Regions from separate parts of the Modestobacter sp. SYSU DS0290 genome, predicted to be linked through region 1. Evidence: predicted binding sites of a transcription regulator. Region 1 holds the regulator's gene; each other region holds the start of a gene.
What was found. The regulator LexA, encoded in region 1, represses DNA repair genes until DNA is damaged. The targets are predictions, from matches to a motif close to TCGAACANNTGTTCGA.
Positions count from the first base shown of each region.

Region 2: a site for LexA is predicted at 3,438-3,453, ahead of ACI795_RS18240 (DUF222 domain-containing protein). Genes of this name have one in related genera too.
Region 3: a site for LexA is predicted at 1,661-1,676, ahead of dinB (DNA polymerase IV). Genes of this name have one in related genera too.

Region 1 covers NZ_JBJHAI010000025.1:33,355-38,918, reverse strand. Annotated here, with positions in the region: gene ACI795_RS17315 (vitamin B12-dependent ribonucleotide reductase) at 1-361, opposite strand, end outside; gene nrdR (transcriptional regulator NrdR) at 539-1,048, opposite strand; gene ACI795_RS17305 (LysM peptidoglycan-binding domain-containing protein) at 1,360-1,641, opposite strand; gene lexA (transcriptional repressor LexA) at 2,167-2,982, shown strand; gene ACI795_RS17295 (hypothetical protein) at 3,004-4,071, opposite strand; gene ACI795_RS17290 (phosphatase PAP2 family protein) at 4,043-4,780, opposite strand; gene hflX (GTPase HflX) at 4,888-5,564, opposite strand, start outside.
Region 2 covers NZ_JBJHAI010000030.1:7,009-12,572, reverse strand. Annotated here, with positions in the region: gene ACI795_RS18245 (sacsin N-terminal ATP-binding-like domain-containing protein) at 1-2,090, opposite strand, end outside; gene ACI795_RS18240 (DUF222 domain-containing protein) at 2,217-3,419, opposite strand; gene ACI795_RS18235 (SDR family NAD(P)-dependent oxidoreductase) at 3,574-4,296, shown strand; gene ACI795_RS18230 (MaoC family dehydratase) at 4,477-4,941, opposite strand; gene ACI795_RS18225 (AMP-binding protein) at 4,969-5,564, opposite strand, start outside.
Region 3 covers NZ_JBJHAI010000004.1:22,784-28,347, forward strand. Annotated here, with positions in the region: gene ACI795_RS05600 (DUF3040 domain-containing protein) at 1-228, opposite strand, end outside; gene dinB (DNA polymerase IV) at 355-1,599, opposite strand; gene ACI795_RS05610 (BatC protein) at 1,803-2,105, shown strand; gene ACI795_RS05615 (cupin domain-containing protein) at 2,108-3,448, shown strand; gene ACI795_RS05620 (sucrase ferredoxin) at 3,429-4,403, shown strand; gene ACI795_RS05625 (alkaline phosphatase family protein) at 4,407-5,564, opposite strand, start outside.

The DNA of each region.
Region 1 (5,564 bases):
CGAAGTAGTCGTGCTCGCGACCGGCCGCACCGTAGGTGAGCACGACCCGGTCGATCAGCTGGCGGAGGCTGGTCTCGCGCTGCGGGCTGCCGACCGCACCACGGAAGTACTTCGTGGTGACGATGTTGGTGGCGTTGATGCTCCACTCGGCCGGGAACTCGACGCCCCGCTGCTCGAAGTTGATCGAGCCGTCGCGCCAGTTGGTCATGACGACGTCGCGGCGCTCCCAGACGACCTCGTCGTAGGGGTGCACACCGGCGGTGGTGAAGACGCGCTTGACCTTCAGGCCCTTCCCCCGGGTGGGCGCCTTCGGGCTGCGGCGGTTCCGGGTGGTGGCGAGGCGGTCGGCTGTCTCGGTCATCGTGCGAGGGCTCCCTGGGTGTACATGCTCTGGCGTCGAGCTGAGCGGCGGTGCTGGCGGAGCGGCTGGGGAAGCCGGCGGGTGCCGGAGCCGGGTGGTGCGGTGCGGTCTCCTCGTCGAGACCTGTGTAGTCGGGGGGTGTGACGGTTTCGGTGGGCCGGCGGCGGGACCCGGTCCTCAGGACCCGGCGGGCGCACCCGGCGGTCCGCCGCCCGCGGTGGCCGCCCCGCCGGCGCGGGCGTTCACCGCGGCGCGCAGCTCGGCGATCTCCTTCTCGAAGTCCGCGGCGGAGCTGAAGCTGCGGTAGACGCTGGCGAACCGGAGGTAGGCGACCTCGTCCAGGTCGCGCAGCGGGCCCAGGATCGCCAGGCCCACCTCGTGGCTGGGGATCTCGGCGCACCCGGTCGCCCGGACGGCGTCCTCGACCTGCTGCGCCAGCAGCGCCAGCTGGTGCTCGTCGACCGGACGCCCCTGGCAGGCGCGGCGCACACCGGCCACCACCTTGGCCCGGGTGAACGGCTCGCTCACGCCGCTGCGCTTCACCACGGCGAGCACGGCCTCCTCGACGGTGGTGAACCGCCGTCCGCAACCGGGGCACGAACGGCGCCGACGGGTGGTCGCACCCTCGTCGGTCTCGCGCGAGTCGATGACGCGGCTGTCGGGGTTGTGGCAGAAGGGGCAGCGCACTGCGGGTCCACCTCCTCCCGAGGTGTCGCGGCCGGGTTCCCTGCGGTGCTGTGACACCGTGGACCACCCGGCCCGTGGACCGTTCCTGTGGACTGCTCCGGGGACATCCGGTGGATGGGCCGGGGAGAACGTGTGGAACGGCTGTGGACGACTTACATCCGTGTAAGCACTAGATGTTGTGGTGGAACCGTACGGCCACCCCTACAGGTGTGCAAGCCCTGCTGCGCGTGTCGTGTTCCGCAGCCGCCCCGCCCGCCGCTCCCACCCTCACCAGTCACAGCACCGGCCACCCGCCTGACCCGCCAGCCCGTTCAGGGCAGCTCGATCACCTGGCCCGGGTGGAGGACGACGTCGTCGAGGTCGTTGCGGTCGCGGATCGCGTCGACCACCGCCCGCCGATCCTCGTCCGGCGCCACGTCGCCGGCGATCGACCACAGCGTGTCGCCGGGCTGGACGACCACGGTGACGGCGCCGGCGAGCTGCAGCGCGGGCTCCTCGGCAGCGACGACCGCGACCGCGCCCGCGGCCACCCCCAGGCCGATCGCCACCGACACCGCCGCCACCACCCGCCGACCCCACCGGGTGAGCCGCAACGGCGGCTCCGCATGCCACCCGCCCGACGAGGGCGCCACGACGGGGCCGGCCGGATACCAGCCCCCACCCCGGACCGGCCGTGCACCCGCAGCCCCGGAGCGTGCCGCCGGCCGCCCGCTCGGCCGCACCGCCGGGCGCCGCCCGACGCGAGCCCCGGCCACCGCGGCGGAGGCACGGCCGACCCCGGGTCCCGCCGACACCAAGCGCAGCGACGGGCGAGGCGAGGTGGGCGGCACGGTGCCGGTGGTGGTGGCGGTGGACTGGGCGTGGACCATCGGTGCACTCCTCACATCGGGCGCCCGCTCGGGCACCTTCTCGAACGTCTGTTCGATTCGAACGTCTGTGCGATGTCTACCGCACCCCGCCGACAGGAGTGCTCCGACACGGCGCGTGTTCGAACACCTGTTTGAACAGCAGCGGTCGAGCCGCTACCGTGCGCAGTGAGACCACGACGGCGTCCCACCCCACCTCTCCGAGCGGGGCGCCACCGGGCAGCTGCGCGCGCAGCCGGACGAGGAGGACACATGGCGGTCGACGGCCGGACGGCGGACGAGCGCAAGGGGTCCAGCCGACGCAAGCGCACGGCTGGGCAGGCAGCGGAGCCGACCGCGGGCACCGGCGGTGCCGCGATCCGCGAGTTCCCCGACCGGGGCGAGGCCGGTGACGGACTGACGCAGCGCCAGCGCCGGGTCCTGGAGGTCATCCGCGACTCCATCGAGCGCCGCGGCTACCCACCCTCGGTCCGCGAGATCGGCGAGGCGGTCGGCCTCTCCTCCGCCTCCTCCGTGGCCCACCAGCTGTCGGTGCTGCAGCGCAAGGGCTGGCTGCGCCGCGACCCGAACCGCCCGCGTGCGCTGGACGTGCGGCTGCCCGGCGAGAACGGCGCGGCGACCGGACCCGACGCATCCGTGGAGGCGCTCGCGGCCGCCGGCGCCGCCACCGGCGTCGACGAGGCAGGGGCGCCGGCCCCCACCTACGTGCCGCTGGTCGGCCGCATCGCCGCGGGTGGCCCGGTGCTGGCTGAGCAGGCGGTCGAGGAGGTCTTCCCGCTGCCCCGCGAGCTGGTCGGCGAGGGCACGCTGTTCATGCTCAAGGTCACCGGTGACTCGATGGTCGAGGCCGCCATCTGCGACGGCGACTGGGTCGTGGTCCGCCAGCAGCCCAACGCCGAGAACGGCGAGATCGTCGCCGCGATGATCGACGGCGAGGCGACCGTCAAGACCTACAAGCGACGCGACGGCCACGTGTGGCTGATGCCGCACAACCCGGCCTACGCGCCGATCCCCGGCGACGACGCGACCGTCCTCGGCCGGGTCGTGACGGTGCTGCGCCGGGTCTGACCCCGGCCGCCGCCGGCGGGGTCACTCCCGCCGGCGGCGCAGCTTCCCGGCGATCCAGACCACGACCGTCGCGACGCCGGCCGCGATGACGCCGGCCGTCACCGGCGGCACCCCGCGGGCCGCGGTCACCAGCTCCCCCGTCGGCTCGGCACTGGGCGCGGCGTCGGTCGGCGTGGCGTCGGCGGCCGGATCACCGGGCAGGGGGACCAGGGTCACCGGAGCGGGCAGCCCCTCGCTGGTGACGAGCAGGTCGCGGTTGTTCGCCGCGAAGGTGATCGCCTCGCCCTGCGGCGACTCCGGGAGCGCGATCCTGATCGGCGAGCCGGACAGTGCCCCGGCCACGTCCGAACCGGTCAGCGGCCAGACGTAGGCGTCGGTGTAGGTCCGCAGGGCGATCCGCTGCCCGTCGGCCGACACCGCTCCCCCGGTCACCAGCAGCTGACCCGCCCGGCCCACCGGTCCGCCGGGGGTGCCGGTCAGGGAGAGGCCGAGCCCCACCACCCGGGTCATCGGAATCGTGGCCCCGTCGGCCAGGGGCGCATCGGGCCGGTACACCCCCGAGGAGCCGAGCACCTCCTTGGTGACCAGGTAGGGCGTGCCATCCGGGGCGAGCAGCAGCGCCTCCGCGTCGTGCGCCCCGTCCGGATAGGTCAGCCGGGTCAGCGTGGTGCTGCCGTCGGGCCGCAGCCCGATCAGCGCCACGGTCTCCCGGACGGCGTTGTTGTCCCCAGTGTCGGCCAGCCACAGCGTGCCGTCCGCGGCCAGGGCGAGGTCCTCGGGGTCGTAGGGGTCGACGTCCCCCGCACGCAGCTCGGCGACAGCGCAGGACGCGTCGAGGACGTACACCTCGGCCCGGTCACCGCCGTCGTTCATCGCCAGCAGCGTCTCCCCGGCGCTGGCCAGCCCGGAGATCTCGGGCAGCCGCGGGTCGGTGATGGTGCAGCGGGTGCTCGGCGCGGTCTCCTCGGCCAGCGCTGCCGAGGCCGGCAGGAGCGCGAGCACGACCGCAGCGGGCACGGCGAGCAGCGCCGGGTCCGCCAGACGGTGGCGGACGGCGCGGCTACGCGGCCGGGCGGCCCGCTCTGGCACGGACCCAGCGTGACACCACGACTGCGTCCAGTGCGTGAACCACGCCCAAGAGGACGATGCCGAGAGCAGCTCCCACGACTGCATCCGTGACCCAGTGGAAGTTCAGCGCCACCATGGCCACTCCCGTGGCCAGCGGCCCCAGCACGCTGAGCACCCCGGCGGCGCGCTGCAGCCGGGCGTGCAGGCCGTACTGGACGACCTGCCAGCGAGCCACGCCCCACATGAGCACGGCGTTGGCCACGTGCCCGGACGGGAAGCTCTCCCCACCGCGATGGAAGTAGGAGCCGGGATAGGCCGGCGCGGTACGCCCGGTACCCCACTTCAGGGCGTAGACCGCCGCGGTGAGCAGGGCCAGCGCCAGCAGCACGCGGAGCAGCGGGGCCGCCGTCCGGTGGCGCCAGAACAGCCAGCCCACCAGGCCGGCGAGCACCACCAGGATGGTGACCCGCCCACCGGCCTGGGTGAACACCCACACCGGCCAGTAGGCGGCGGAGTCGCGCAGGCCCCAGGACCCGATCCGGTCGGAGACCGCCAGGTCCAGTCGTTCCAGGAGCCCGCCGGCGAGGAGGTCGACGGTGACGCCCACGGCGACCAGCGCGGCGACGAGCACCAGCCACCACCGCGGCCGGCCGACACCGACCACCGGCTGCGCTCGAGGCCCGCGACGATCGGCGGCGCTGGACCTCACGCGCACCGCTCCGCTCGCCACGGCGTCACGGTACCGGCACCGTGACCTGACCGTGACCCTCCCGGGACGGCGCGGTGGTCGAGCCCGACGCCGGCGCCCCGTACGCCGCGCCCGGCCCCGGCCGGTGGTCAGCCGCCGGCGACGGGGGTGGCGAACCCGTCGAGCGCGGCCGCCAGGCCGTCGTCGACCCGCGCGGTGAGCCGGGTGCCGTCGGCCTCGTGCCGCTCCTCGAGCACCTCGCCGTCCCGGTGCACCCGGGCGACCAGGTCACCCCGGTCGTAGGGCACCAGGACGTCGACGTCGACGTGCGGGTGCGGCAGCCGGGCGGCGACGACGTCGCGCAGCGCGTCGATCCCCTCACCGGTGCGGGCGGAGACCCAGGCCGCACCGGGCAGCGCCTGGCGCAGCATCAGCACGTCCTCCTCACTCATCGCGTCGACCTTGTTGACGACGATGAGCTCGGGCACGGCGGCGGCGTCGATCTCCCCGAGCACGGTGTGCACCGCGTTGATCTGGCCGATCGGGTCGGGGTCGGAGCCGTCGACGACGTGCAGCAGCAGGTCGGCGCCGGCCACCTCCTCCAACGTCGACCGGAACGCGTCGACCAGCTGGTGCGGCAGGTGCCGGACGAACCCGACGGTGTCGGTGAGGGTGTACTCGCGCCCCTCCGGGGTCTGCGCCCGGCGGACCGTCGGGTCCAGGGTCGCGAACAACGCGTCCTGCACCAGCACCCCGGCGTCGGTGAGCCGGTTGAGCAGGCTGGACTTGCCGGCGTTGGTGTACCCGGCGATCGCCACGCTCGGCA
Region 2 (5,564 bases), on a different contig from region 1:
GCGCGGGGCCAGTCGCGGACCAGCTCCAGGTCCCGCACTGCGGTCACCGTCGGCCAGGCCGGCGGCGGGGCGCCGGCGGGCAGCCGGTCGAGCACCGCGTCGGCCCACTCCCCGGCGCGATCGACGTCCAGGTCGTCGGGGTGCTCGGCCCGCACGGTGGCGAACCCGTCGAGCACCCCGACCGCCACCAGTGCCGTGCGGTCGTACCGGCGGGCGAAGGCGCGGTCCAGGGTGCCCAGCGCGCCGTGCTCCAGGACCGCGGCCAGCGGCGAGCCGGGCAGCACCAGCTCCCCCGCCGGCGCCCAGCCGCCGTCGTCGTCGGGCAGCGCGAGCTCGGCCAGCTCCGGGTGCTCGCCCGGGCCGGCAGCGGCCGCGAGGCCGAGCACGGCGTCGGCCAGCGGTGCGACGTCCTCACCGTCGTCGGCGCGGTCCAGCGACGTCCGCGCCGCTGCGGCGACAGCCGGGTCGGCCAGCACGGCGGCCGCGGTGGCCGGGCGGGCGCCGAGCCGTTCCAGGACCTGCCCGGCCCGGCCGGTGGCCGCGGCCGGGTCGGCGATCCGCAGACCCAGCGGGGCCAGGCGTCCGGCGGGCAGCGCGGGGTCGGGCAGGAGCACGCCGGACGGGCTCTGCGCGGTGCGGCCGTCGGCGAGCGGGACCGGCAGCGCGGCGAGCTCCTCCCGGTCGGCGTCGGCGAGCGCGGTGTAGAGGGCGGCCCACCACTCCCCCGGCCGCTGCACCCCACGGACCGCCTCGACCACCTCGGCCAGGCCGGCGCGGTGCACGCCCAGCGCGGCGAGCACCGGCCCGTCGGGCCGCCGGGACCAGCCGGCCGGGAGGAGGCCGGGCAGCACGCCGGCCAGCGCCGCGACCAGCTCGGGCGTGGCGTCGTCCAGCACGACGGCCCGGTCCGGACGCAGCGGTGGCTCTTCGGGGTCGGCGGCCGGCAGCCAAGCGGTGTGGATGAGCCGGTCGAGCACCGCCCGGCAGAGGGCGGCGTCCAGCTCGGTGGCGGCCAGCGACGCCTTGGGCAACAGGTGCAGCAGCACCGGTTCGGTGGGGAGCTCGCTGATCAGGTTGGTGTAGGCGTCCGCGAGCACCGCGACCAGGGCGTCGGTGAGCGGCCCGGGGGCAACGTGCCGACGGTCGGGGTCGAGGGGGAACGGCGCGATCAGCCGGGCGGGCAGCGACAGCGGCTCGTCGCTGGGGGTGGGCGCGTGCAGCACCTGGCGGCCGGGCAGCGGGGCGGGGGCGCCGTCGTCGTCCAGCGGGACGGCGCAGGTGACGCTGTAGCCGCGGCGGTCACGTTCCTCCACCGGGCGGTCGGCGAACAGGTCCGCGGGCAGCTCCCCGGAGCGGGTGACCACCGCCCAGGAGGTCCGGGCCGGGCCGTCGGTGAGGACGACCCGGCCGGCGTCGCCGGTGCGGGTGAGGGTGCGGGCGGCGCCGTCGAGCACCACCTCGACCTCGGCGAGCGCGGGCAAGCCGAGCAGCAGCGTGGGGTCGAGCCCGTGCAGCGCGGCGCGGACGACGTCGCCGGCTTCCGGGCGCAGCGGCAGGACGACGGTGGTGGCGAAGCCGTCGGGCACCGCGCCCGACGCGTCGAACGGCAGCCGGAGCACCGGGACGGCGCCGTTGCGGCGGTCCAGCTCGGCGGCGAGCGCGGGGACGGCGGCCACGGCCTCCCGGGTGGCGGCGGCGCTGAACCGCACCGAGCGGTCGGTGGAGAGGACGGCGGGTTCGTCGCTGACGGCCAGCACCGCGGCGAACCCGACGCCGAAGCGGCCCACGCCCGCGCCGTCCCGCTTGGCCGAGGCCCGGAGGCTGACCAGCGCCTGGACGCCGGCGTCGTCCAGCGGGGCGCCGGTGTTCGCGGCGGTGAGCACGTCGTCGGCGAGGGTCAGTCGCAGGCGGCCGGGGACGCCGGCCCGAGCCGCGGCGTCGGCGGCGTTCTGTGCGAGCTCCATGAGCAGGCGGTCCCGGTAGCCGCCGCGGACCAGGTCCTCCTCGGCGTTGGCGTCCTCCCGGAAGCGGGCCGGGGAGTCGGTCCAGGCGGCGAGGACCCGCCGCCGCAGCTCAGCAGGCTCGGGCACGCGACCGAGCATCCCACCGTCGACAGCCTCGTCGCGTGGGCGTGGAGGAGACATCCGTCCGCTCAGGAGTCCCGGGAAGAAGGTGAACACGGCCGTAACCGGGATGCCGACCGCCGACGCGGCGTTTCAGGTGAGCAGGGAGCCGACCAGGATCTCGGTGCCGTCCGGGCGCCAGGTGCGCCATCGGCCGTCGGGTTGTCGTTCGACCCGGAATCCGTGATGCACCTTCGTGTGGTGGCGTTCGCACAGCAACGCCGAGTTGCTCAACGACGTCTCACCGCCGTGGATCCAGTGGATCAGGTGGTGCACGTCGCACCACCAGGTCGGGGCACCGCACCCGGTGAACACGCAGCCCCGGTCACGCCGTTCGACGGCCTTGCGCAGGCCGGGGGTGACCACCCGGTGGTCCCGGCCCAGGTCCAGCGGGACACCGTCGGGGCCCATCACGATGCGGGAGATGCTGCCGTCGCAGGCCAGGTAGCGGGCCCGGGCGGCGGAGATCGTCGCCCCGAAGCCCAGCTCCGCCGCACCCGTGCCGCTGGCCGGATCGACCAGGTCGTCGAGGTCGATGCCCACGGCCACGTGCGGCTTCACCGTCCGCAACGTCGGCAGGTTCCCCGACGCCAGCTGGTTGTCACACAACTGCACCAGCGCGTCGGCGTTCTGCTGCGCCCGGGTTCGCTCGTCGCCCTTCGGGCGGTCGGCCTGCACGATCGACTCGATCGCCGCCTGAACCTTCTCCCCACCCACGGCGTCGAGGTCGAACCGGCCGGTGACGCTCCCGTCGGCGTGCTTGGCGATGGTCAGCCGCCGGCCCTCGGTGGGGTCCGGCTCGGGGCCGTCCGGGTCGAGTGCGTCCTCGAAGGCTCGCACCGCGACCCCGAGCGAGGCATGCGGCGCCTCCCGCGCGACGCCCGCCCATGCCGCGTCGAAGGCGGCCAGGTCGATCCCCTGCTCGGCCGCCCGCGCCCGCTCCGACTCCCCCACCGCAGACGCCACGACATCGACCTGGGCGGCGGTGATCGACCCGTCCGCGAACCCCTCTGCCATCGCCGGGAAGTGCTTCAGCGCCCGCCCGGCCCGCACCACCCGGCCGGCCTCAGCAGCCGACAACTGCTGATGCCCGATCAGCCACGACCGCATCGACGCCAGCCCGTCGCGCTCGGCCGCCTGCGCCAGCTCACAGGAACGCACCGTGCGCGCCAGCTCAGCGGCCGCCCGGTTCTGCAGCCGCACCAGCTCGCCCACCCGGTCCAGCAGCTCGCCGTCGCCGAACGCGTGCAGGTCATCGGCCGCGAGCGCGTCGAGAGCCGACTGCAACTCGCTCACGGCCACCTCCCGACGTGTTCGAACGTGTGTACGAAGTCTACCGTCGATCGCTCGGCTGCGCGAGGCGAATCCGCAGGTCAAGGCGGTAATCACGTTGTCTGCTGGACGGGCTCGCAGACCCGTCGCCGACCCGTCGCCGGTAGCGTCCGAGGGCATGGGAGCAGGGACGACGACAGCAGTGGTGACCGGTGGCGCCCGCGGGCTGGGCGCGGCGATCGCGACCCGGCTGCGCGCCGACGGCCATGCGGTGGCGGTGCTCGACGTGGTCGCGCCGGACGATCCCGACCTGGCCGCTGCCTGGACCGAGTGCGACGTCACCGAGCCCGACCAGCTCGAGGCGGCGATGTCCGCGATCGCCGGGGCGCACGGGGGCATCGACGTGCTGGTCAACAACGCCGGGCTGATCTCCCCGCGACGTCCGTACACGGAGAGCTCGAAGGAGGAGCTGCTGCGCTTCCTGACCGTGAACGCGGTCGGCTACGCGCTGGCCACCCAGGCCGCCCACCCGTGGCTGGTGGCCGGCGAGCGTGGGTGCGTGGTCAACGTCGCCTCCCGCACGTTCTTCACCGGCGGCCCCGGGCAGCTGGCCTACGTCGCCAGCAAGGGCGCCGTGCTCGGGATGACCCGGGTGCTCGCCCGGGAGCTCGGCGAGCACGGCGTCACCGTCAACGCCGTGATGCCCGGACAGGTCGCCACTCCGGGCACCGAGCAGTACAACTCCGAGGACGACTTCGACCGGACCATGGCCCAGCAGGCGATCCGCCGCCGGGTGCAGCCCGACGACCTCGCCGGCCTCGTCTCGTTCCTCGCCGGCCCCGACGCCCGGATGATCACCGGGCAGACCATCGTCTGCGACGGCGGCGGCCTGCTGCACTGACGCCGGCGGTCACGGCCGGGAGAGCTCGGCGGGCAACCGCAGGGCGCGGCCAGCCCGACACGTCGCCGGCGTCCGGTTCGCGGCGATCTGCGGACGCCCCCGGACGGGGCGAGCCTCCCGGGGCGGTGGGGGACGGACGGGGGGTCGGGGCCGCGCCGGTGGCCGGCGCGGCCTCCGCGCTCAGACGTACTGGCGGACGACGATCGTCGCGACGCAGGCCGGCTTGGTGCCGCCCTCGACCTCGAAGGTCAGCGTGGTCTGCATCTGCACCCCACCCGGGACGTCAGTGACCTGGTCGACGACGGCGCGGGCACGCAGCTTGCTGCCCACCGGGACCGGTGAGGGGAAGCGCACCTTCTCGGTGCCGTAGTTCACGCCCATCGAGAAGCCGGTGATGTTCATCAGCTGGGGCAGGAACTGCGGGGTGAGCGACAGGGTCAGGTAGCCGTGCGCGATGGGCCCGCCGAACGGGCTCTCCTTCTTCGCGCGCTCCGGGTCGACGTGGATCCACTGGTGGTCACCGGTGGCGTCGGCGAAGGTGTTGACCATCTCCTGGGTGATCTCCACCCAGTCGCTGACGCCCAGGTCCTTGCCGGCCAGGCTCTTGACGCCCTCGATGCCGTCGACGGTGATGGGGTTGCTCATGGGGCTCTCCTCGGGATCGGGGGTGGTTCAGGGGGTGGGCGTGTCCGTGCCGGTGGCGACCGAGCTGGCCCACCGCAGGTCTGCCTTGCCCGACGGGCTGCGCCGCAACTCGTCGACGACGACGAGCTCGCGCGGCCGCTTGTGGTCGGCCAGCCGCTCGCCGACGTAGTCGCGCGCCTCGGCCTCGGTGAGCTCGGCGCCCGGGTGCAGCGCGACGACGGCGACGATCCGGGACCCCCAGCGCGCATCGGGTGCGCCGACGACCATGGCGTCGCGGACCGCCGGGTGGGTGAGCAGCAGCTGCTCGACCTCCTCGGCGAACACCTTCTCGCCGCCGGTGTTGATCACCCGGCTGCCGCGGCCGTGGAAGACCACGGTGCCGTCGGCGTCCAGGCTGGCCATGTCGCCGGGGACCACCCAGCGCCGCCCGCCGATCTCGCGGAAGGTGGCCGCGGTCGCGGCGTCGTCGCCCTGGTAGCGGATGTGCTCGTCGACGGGGGCGGCGAGCATGCCGACCTCGCCGGAGCCGGGCTCGACGTCCCGCCCCTGCTCGTCGATGATCCGCGCCCCCGGGACCAGCCGGAAGCGGGCGGTCTCGGTCGCCTCCCCCCGCCGGGTCTCGA
Region 3 (5,564 bases), on a different contig from region 1:
GACGACGACGTTGGGCAGGGCCACGCCGCTGACCATGACGGCCAGACCGACGACGACCAGCAGCGCGCCCAGCTGGACCTTGCGGCGGGCCTTCTGCCGGCGGTCACCGGTGCGGACGGTCGAGGCGAACTTCGGATCGTCGTCGACGAGGGCGCGCTCGATCTGCTCCAGCAGACGCTGCTCGTGCTCGGAGAGCGGCACGTCGACCTCCAGGTGCGCAGTACACAACCCACTGACGACAGTCCGCCCGTGGTGGCTCCGAGGATACGAGCCGTTCGCGGGGTGCGAAAGGCGAGCGGCTCCCGACACACCCGGGAGAGCGGTGATCTGCCTCCCGGCACCTCTCGCGACAGGTCAACGGGCGGCTCCGGGCGAGCGCCGCGCACCCTCCCCGAGCGCCGGCCGCTCACCGGGCACCCGCGTGCGGCCGAGCAGGGTCGCCGGGCGGACGACGCCGGCCCCGAAACGCCGGGCGGCCCGGTCGGCGGCCAGCTCGGCGTCCCGCCGGCCGTGCTCGCGGGCGCCCAGCTCCAGCTGCCGGGCCGTGGCGTCGGCCGCCACCAGCCGTTCGGCCCGCACGCCCACCAACCGGATCCGGGCCCGGTCCAGCCCCAGCCCGTCGAACAACGCCCGGGCGGTGTCGTAGAGCTCCTGCCCCACGTCGGTGGGCACGTCCAGCGTGCGCGACCGGGTGATCGTGGTGAAGTCGGCGAAGCGCACCTTGAGGGTGACCGTGCGGGTCAGGTGGCCGGCCGAGCGCAGCCGTCCCGCCGTGCGCTCTGCCAGGTGCAGCAGCTCCCGATGGACGACCGCGGGGTCGTCCACGTCGGTGCCGAAGGTCTCCTCCGCCCCGGTGGACCGGTCGGGCTCGTCGGGCACCACCGGCCGGGGGTCCCGGCCCCACGCCAGCTCGTGCAGGTGCGCCCCGGCCGCCTGGCCCACGGCCCGCTGCAGGGTGCGCGCCGGCACGTGCGCCAGGTCGCCCACCGTCTTGAGCCCCAGCCGCAGCAGCACCTCCTCGGTCTTGGCGCCGACACCCCACAGCGCCCCGACCGGCAGCGGGTGCAGGAACTCCATGACCTCGGCCGGGCGGACCACCAGCAGCCCGTCCGGCTTGGACCGGGTGGAGGCGAGCTTGGCGACGAACTTGCTGCCGGCCACCCCCACCGAGCAGGTGATGCCCTGCTCGTCGAACACCCGGGCGCGCAGGAGCTCCCCGATCGCGACCGGGTCGCCCAGCCGCCGACCGGCGCCGGAGACGTCCAGGAACGCCTCGTCCAGGCTCAGCGGCTCGACCAGCGGCGTGATGGACCGGAACAGCGCCATCACCGAGCGGGAGACCTCGGCGTAGAGCGCCAGGTCGCCGGGCAGCACGGTGGCGGTCGGGCACAGCCGGAGCGCCCGGGACGTCGGCATCGCACTGTGCACCCCGTAGGCCCTCGCCTCGTAGGTGGCCGAGGTGACCACGCCGCGGTTGCCGGCGCCGCCGACGATCACCGGGGTGCCGGCCAGCTCGGGGTGCCGGCGGACCTCCACGCTGGCGAAGAAGGCGTCCATGTCGACGTGCAGCACCGTGCAGCCGGCAGCCCGATCGGACACCCCTGACACCTCCGTTGCGCACACCCCGTGGCCTGCCCGGCGGCCGCCTTCCCCGCGACCGTCGAACAGGTGTTCGATGCCGGCGAGCGTAACCGGTCGCCGTCCGGTGGGCCCGCCGCTCGGAGGTGTGGCGAGTCGATCATCGCGGTAGAACTGCCCCGGGCCCGCCGACCGGTGGCCCCGACTCGACGATCGGAGGAGCCATGGCGCTCGACGACGAGGACATGACCAGCACCGAGGGCCCGGCCGACTCCGGTGCCGGTGAGGGCACGCCCGGCCAGCACGACGGTGGCGCGGACGGCGGCGCGGACGGCGGCGCGGACGGCGGCGCGGACGGCGGCGCGGACGGCGGCGCGGACGGCGGCGCGGACGGCGGTGCCGACGGTGGCGCGGACGGCGGCGCGGACGGTGGCGCCGACAGCGGCGCCGAGGGCCCGGCCGACTCGGGTGCCGCGGACGGCGGCGCCGCGGGCGTGCACGACGGCGGCGCGGACGGCTCGGCCTGACCGTGCCCGACCCTGAGCTGCAGGACCGGGCGCCGTCCTCTCCCCGGGAGGGCGGCGCCCGTCCCGCGCTGCGCCGGTGCATCGCGGTCGACCCCGAGGAGTTCGCCGCCGGGCACTGGTCCCGCCGCCCCCTGCTGTCCACCGCCGCCGAGCTCGGCGGCACCTTCACCGACCTGCTCAGCCTCGAGGCGGTCGACGAGCTGCTGAGCACCCGCGGCCTGCGCACCCCCTTCCTGCGGATCGCCAAGGACGGCGCGGTCGTCGACGCCAAGCGCTTCACCAGCCCGCAGGGCGCCGGCGCCGAGGTGGCCGACCAGGTCTCCTCCGACGCGGTGCTCCGGCTGTTCGCCGACGGCTCCACCGTCGTGCTGCAGGGCCTGCACCGCCTCTGGCCGCCGCTGATCGACTTCGCCGGCCAGCTCGCCGCCGACCTCGGCCACCCCACGCAGGTCAACGCCTACGTCACCCCGCCGTCCTCGCGCGGGTTCTCCCCGCACTACGACGTGCACGACGTCTTCGTGCTGCAGGTCGCCGGGGAGAAGCACTGGACGATCCACGAGCCGGTGCTCCCCGACCCGCTGCGCACCCACCCCTGGACCGACCGGGCCGCCGAGGTGGCCGCCGCTGCCGAGCGCCCGCCGGTGATCGACACCGTGCTGCGCCCCGGCGACGCCCTCTACCTGCCGCGCGGCTACATCCACTCCGCGGTCGCGCTCGGTGAGATCAGCGCCCACCTGACCGTCGGGATCCACTCGGTGACCCGTTGGGGCGCGGTCGAGTCGGCACTGGACCTGGTGCGCACCCTGGCCGCCGACGACCCGCAGCTGCGCGGCTCGCTGCCGCTGGGCGTCGACCTGGCCGACCCCGACGCCACCGCCGACGACGTCGCCGCGGTGCTGGCCGGACTGCACCGCTGGCTGGACTCCGTCGACCCGGCCGCCGTCGCCGACTCCCTGCGCGCCCGCACCTGGGCGCAGGTGCGCCCGGCGCCGGTGGCACCGCTGGCCCAGTCGGCCGCCGTGGCCGCGCTGGACGCCGACACGGTGCTGCGGGTGCGCCCCCTGCTGCGCGTCCAGCTGCGCGAGCCGGTGGGCGACCGGGTGGCGCTGGTCGCCGGCCGGCGCACCCACGACCTGCCGGCGTCCACCCACCCCGCACTGGCCGCGCTGCTGGGCGCCGGCGAGCTCAAGGTCGGCGACCTGCCCGGGCTGGACGCCGCCGACCAGCTCACCCTGGCCCGCCGGCTGGTGACCGAGTCGATCGCGGTTGTCCCCGACGCCCGGGCCGGAGCACCCGTGCGCACCGGCGGGCACGATGGGGGCCATGGCGTCGTCGGTGGGTGAGGAGCCCCCCACTCCCCGGCACCCCGCCCCCCGGCCGGCCGGCCGGCTCGACGACGCCCGCTGCTCGGTGCAGGCGCTGCTGCGTGGCGACGCCCCGACGGCGACCGCGCCGCCGGCCCGGCGCTGGCTGCTGGTGGAGCAGCCCGGGCCCTGGGGGCGCGACGCCCTGCTGGAGTCCCGGTTCGACCGGGCGGTGGCCCCGCAGCTGGCGGCACGGGCGCGGGAGGCCGGCGTCCGGGTGCAGCTGGTGCGCCGGCCCGGCGGGCGGCTGGCGGACACCGGCCGCCGGTGGGCGCTGGCCGACACCACCCCCGGGGTGGAGATCGTTCGCTGGGCGACCCGGGAGTCCGACGCCGAGCTGCTGGAGGTGCCGTGGGACGGCTCGGTCGGGAAGCCGACCGACGTCCCCACGTACCTGGTGTGCACCCACGGCGCGCACGACGCGTGCTGCGCCGTGCGGGGCCGGCCGCTCACCCAGGGCCTGACCGCCGCGGGGGCGGCGGAGGTGTGGGAGACCAGCCACCTCGGCGGGGACCGGTTCGCCGCGAACGTGCTGGTGCTGCCCACCGGGCACGTCTACGGGCAGGTGCCCACCGACGGCGCGGAGCTGGTGGCCGCCCACGCCCGCAGTGAGGTGGCGCTGCCGTGGCTGCGCGGCCGGTCGGGCTGGGCGCCACCGGTGCAGGCCGCCCAGCAGCACGCCCGGGCGGAACTGGGTCTGCTCGGCGTGCACGACCTGCCGCCGGTGCGCTCGAGCCGCCTGCCCTCCCCCGCCGACGGGGTCGAGCGCTGGGCGGTGACCCTCACCGCGCCGGACGGGGAGGTGCTGGTCACGATCGAGAGCCGCCGCTCGGAGGTGGCCGCGCTGACCACCTGCGCCGCACTGCGTCCGGTGCACTGGCGCACCTGGCACCCGTTGTCGCTGTCGTTGCGGGCGCCCGCGCCGACGGCCTGACCCTCAGCGCAGCGCGCGCCCGCGGGCGGCCAGCAGCGGGATCGCCAGCTCCGCCGAGGTGAGCGAGCCGTGGTAGGCGGCCAGCAGCGCGGCGTGCGGGGGCTCGGTGGCCCCGGCGGGGAACGACCAGGTGCCCCGGGCGAGGACCACCACGTCGCCGATCCGCTCGGCGACCGCGGGGTCGACCGGGCCGAACACCCCGGCGGCGACGGCCTCGTCCCGGCCGGCCACCCAGGCGCGCTCGCCGAGCAGCTCCCGCCAGGTGGCCAGCACGTCGCCGGCGGCGCCGGGCTCGGTGTGCACGTAGCGGGCCCGCGGCTCGCCGGTGAGCAGCCGGACGCCGTCGGTGAGCGCGGGCTCCTCGGTGACGTCCAGCCGGGTGTCGTTGGGGACGTCGACCATGCCGTGGTCGGCGGTGACCAGCAGGACGGCGTCGTCGGGCAGGCCGGCGGCCAGCTGCTCGACCACCGCGTCGACGACGGCGAGCTGGGCCCGCCAGCTGGGCGAGTCGACCCCGCGGACGTGCCCGGTGAGGTCCAGCTCGGCGGTGTAGGCGTAGACCAGGCTGGGTTCCCCGGCGGCGAGCGCGCCGTGCACCAGCGCGACCAGGTCACCGGGGCTGTACGCGGGCGTGTAGTCCGCCCCCCGGTACGCCGCCCGGGTGAGCCCGGAGCCGGCGAAGGAGTGCGGGCCGACCGCGGTGCAGCGGACCCCGGCAGCGGTGGCCTGCTCGAAGACGGTGGGCCGGGACTGCCACTGCCGCGGGGCGGGGTCGTCCTTCCACTGCACGTGGTTGAGCGTGCGGCCGGCGCCGGGCACCTCGGTGACGAAGCCCAGCACCCCGTGACTGCCCGGGGGCAGCCCGGTGCCCAGGGTGGTGAGGCTGACGGGGGTGGTGCTGGGGCAGGGCGCGGAGAGGACCCCGGCGGGGGTGCCCAGGGCGTTGAGCACCGGCGCGGTGTCCGGGTGGGCGGCGACCAGCTCGGCCCCCAGGCCGTCGACCAGCAGGACGGCGACCCGGCGGGCGCCGTCGAGGGCCTCGGTGAGGCGCAGCGGGTCAGCGGGCAGGTCACCGCGCTGCACCGGGACGCCCAGCGCGGTCGCCACGCTGGGCAGGACGTCGGCGAGGCTGGCGCTGCCGTAGGCCGGGACCGCGAACTC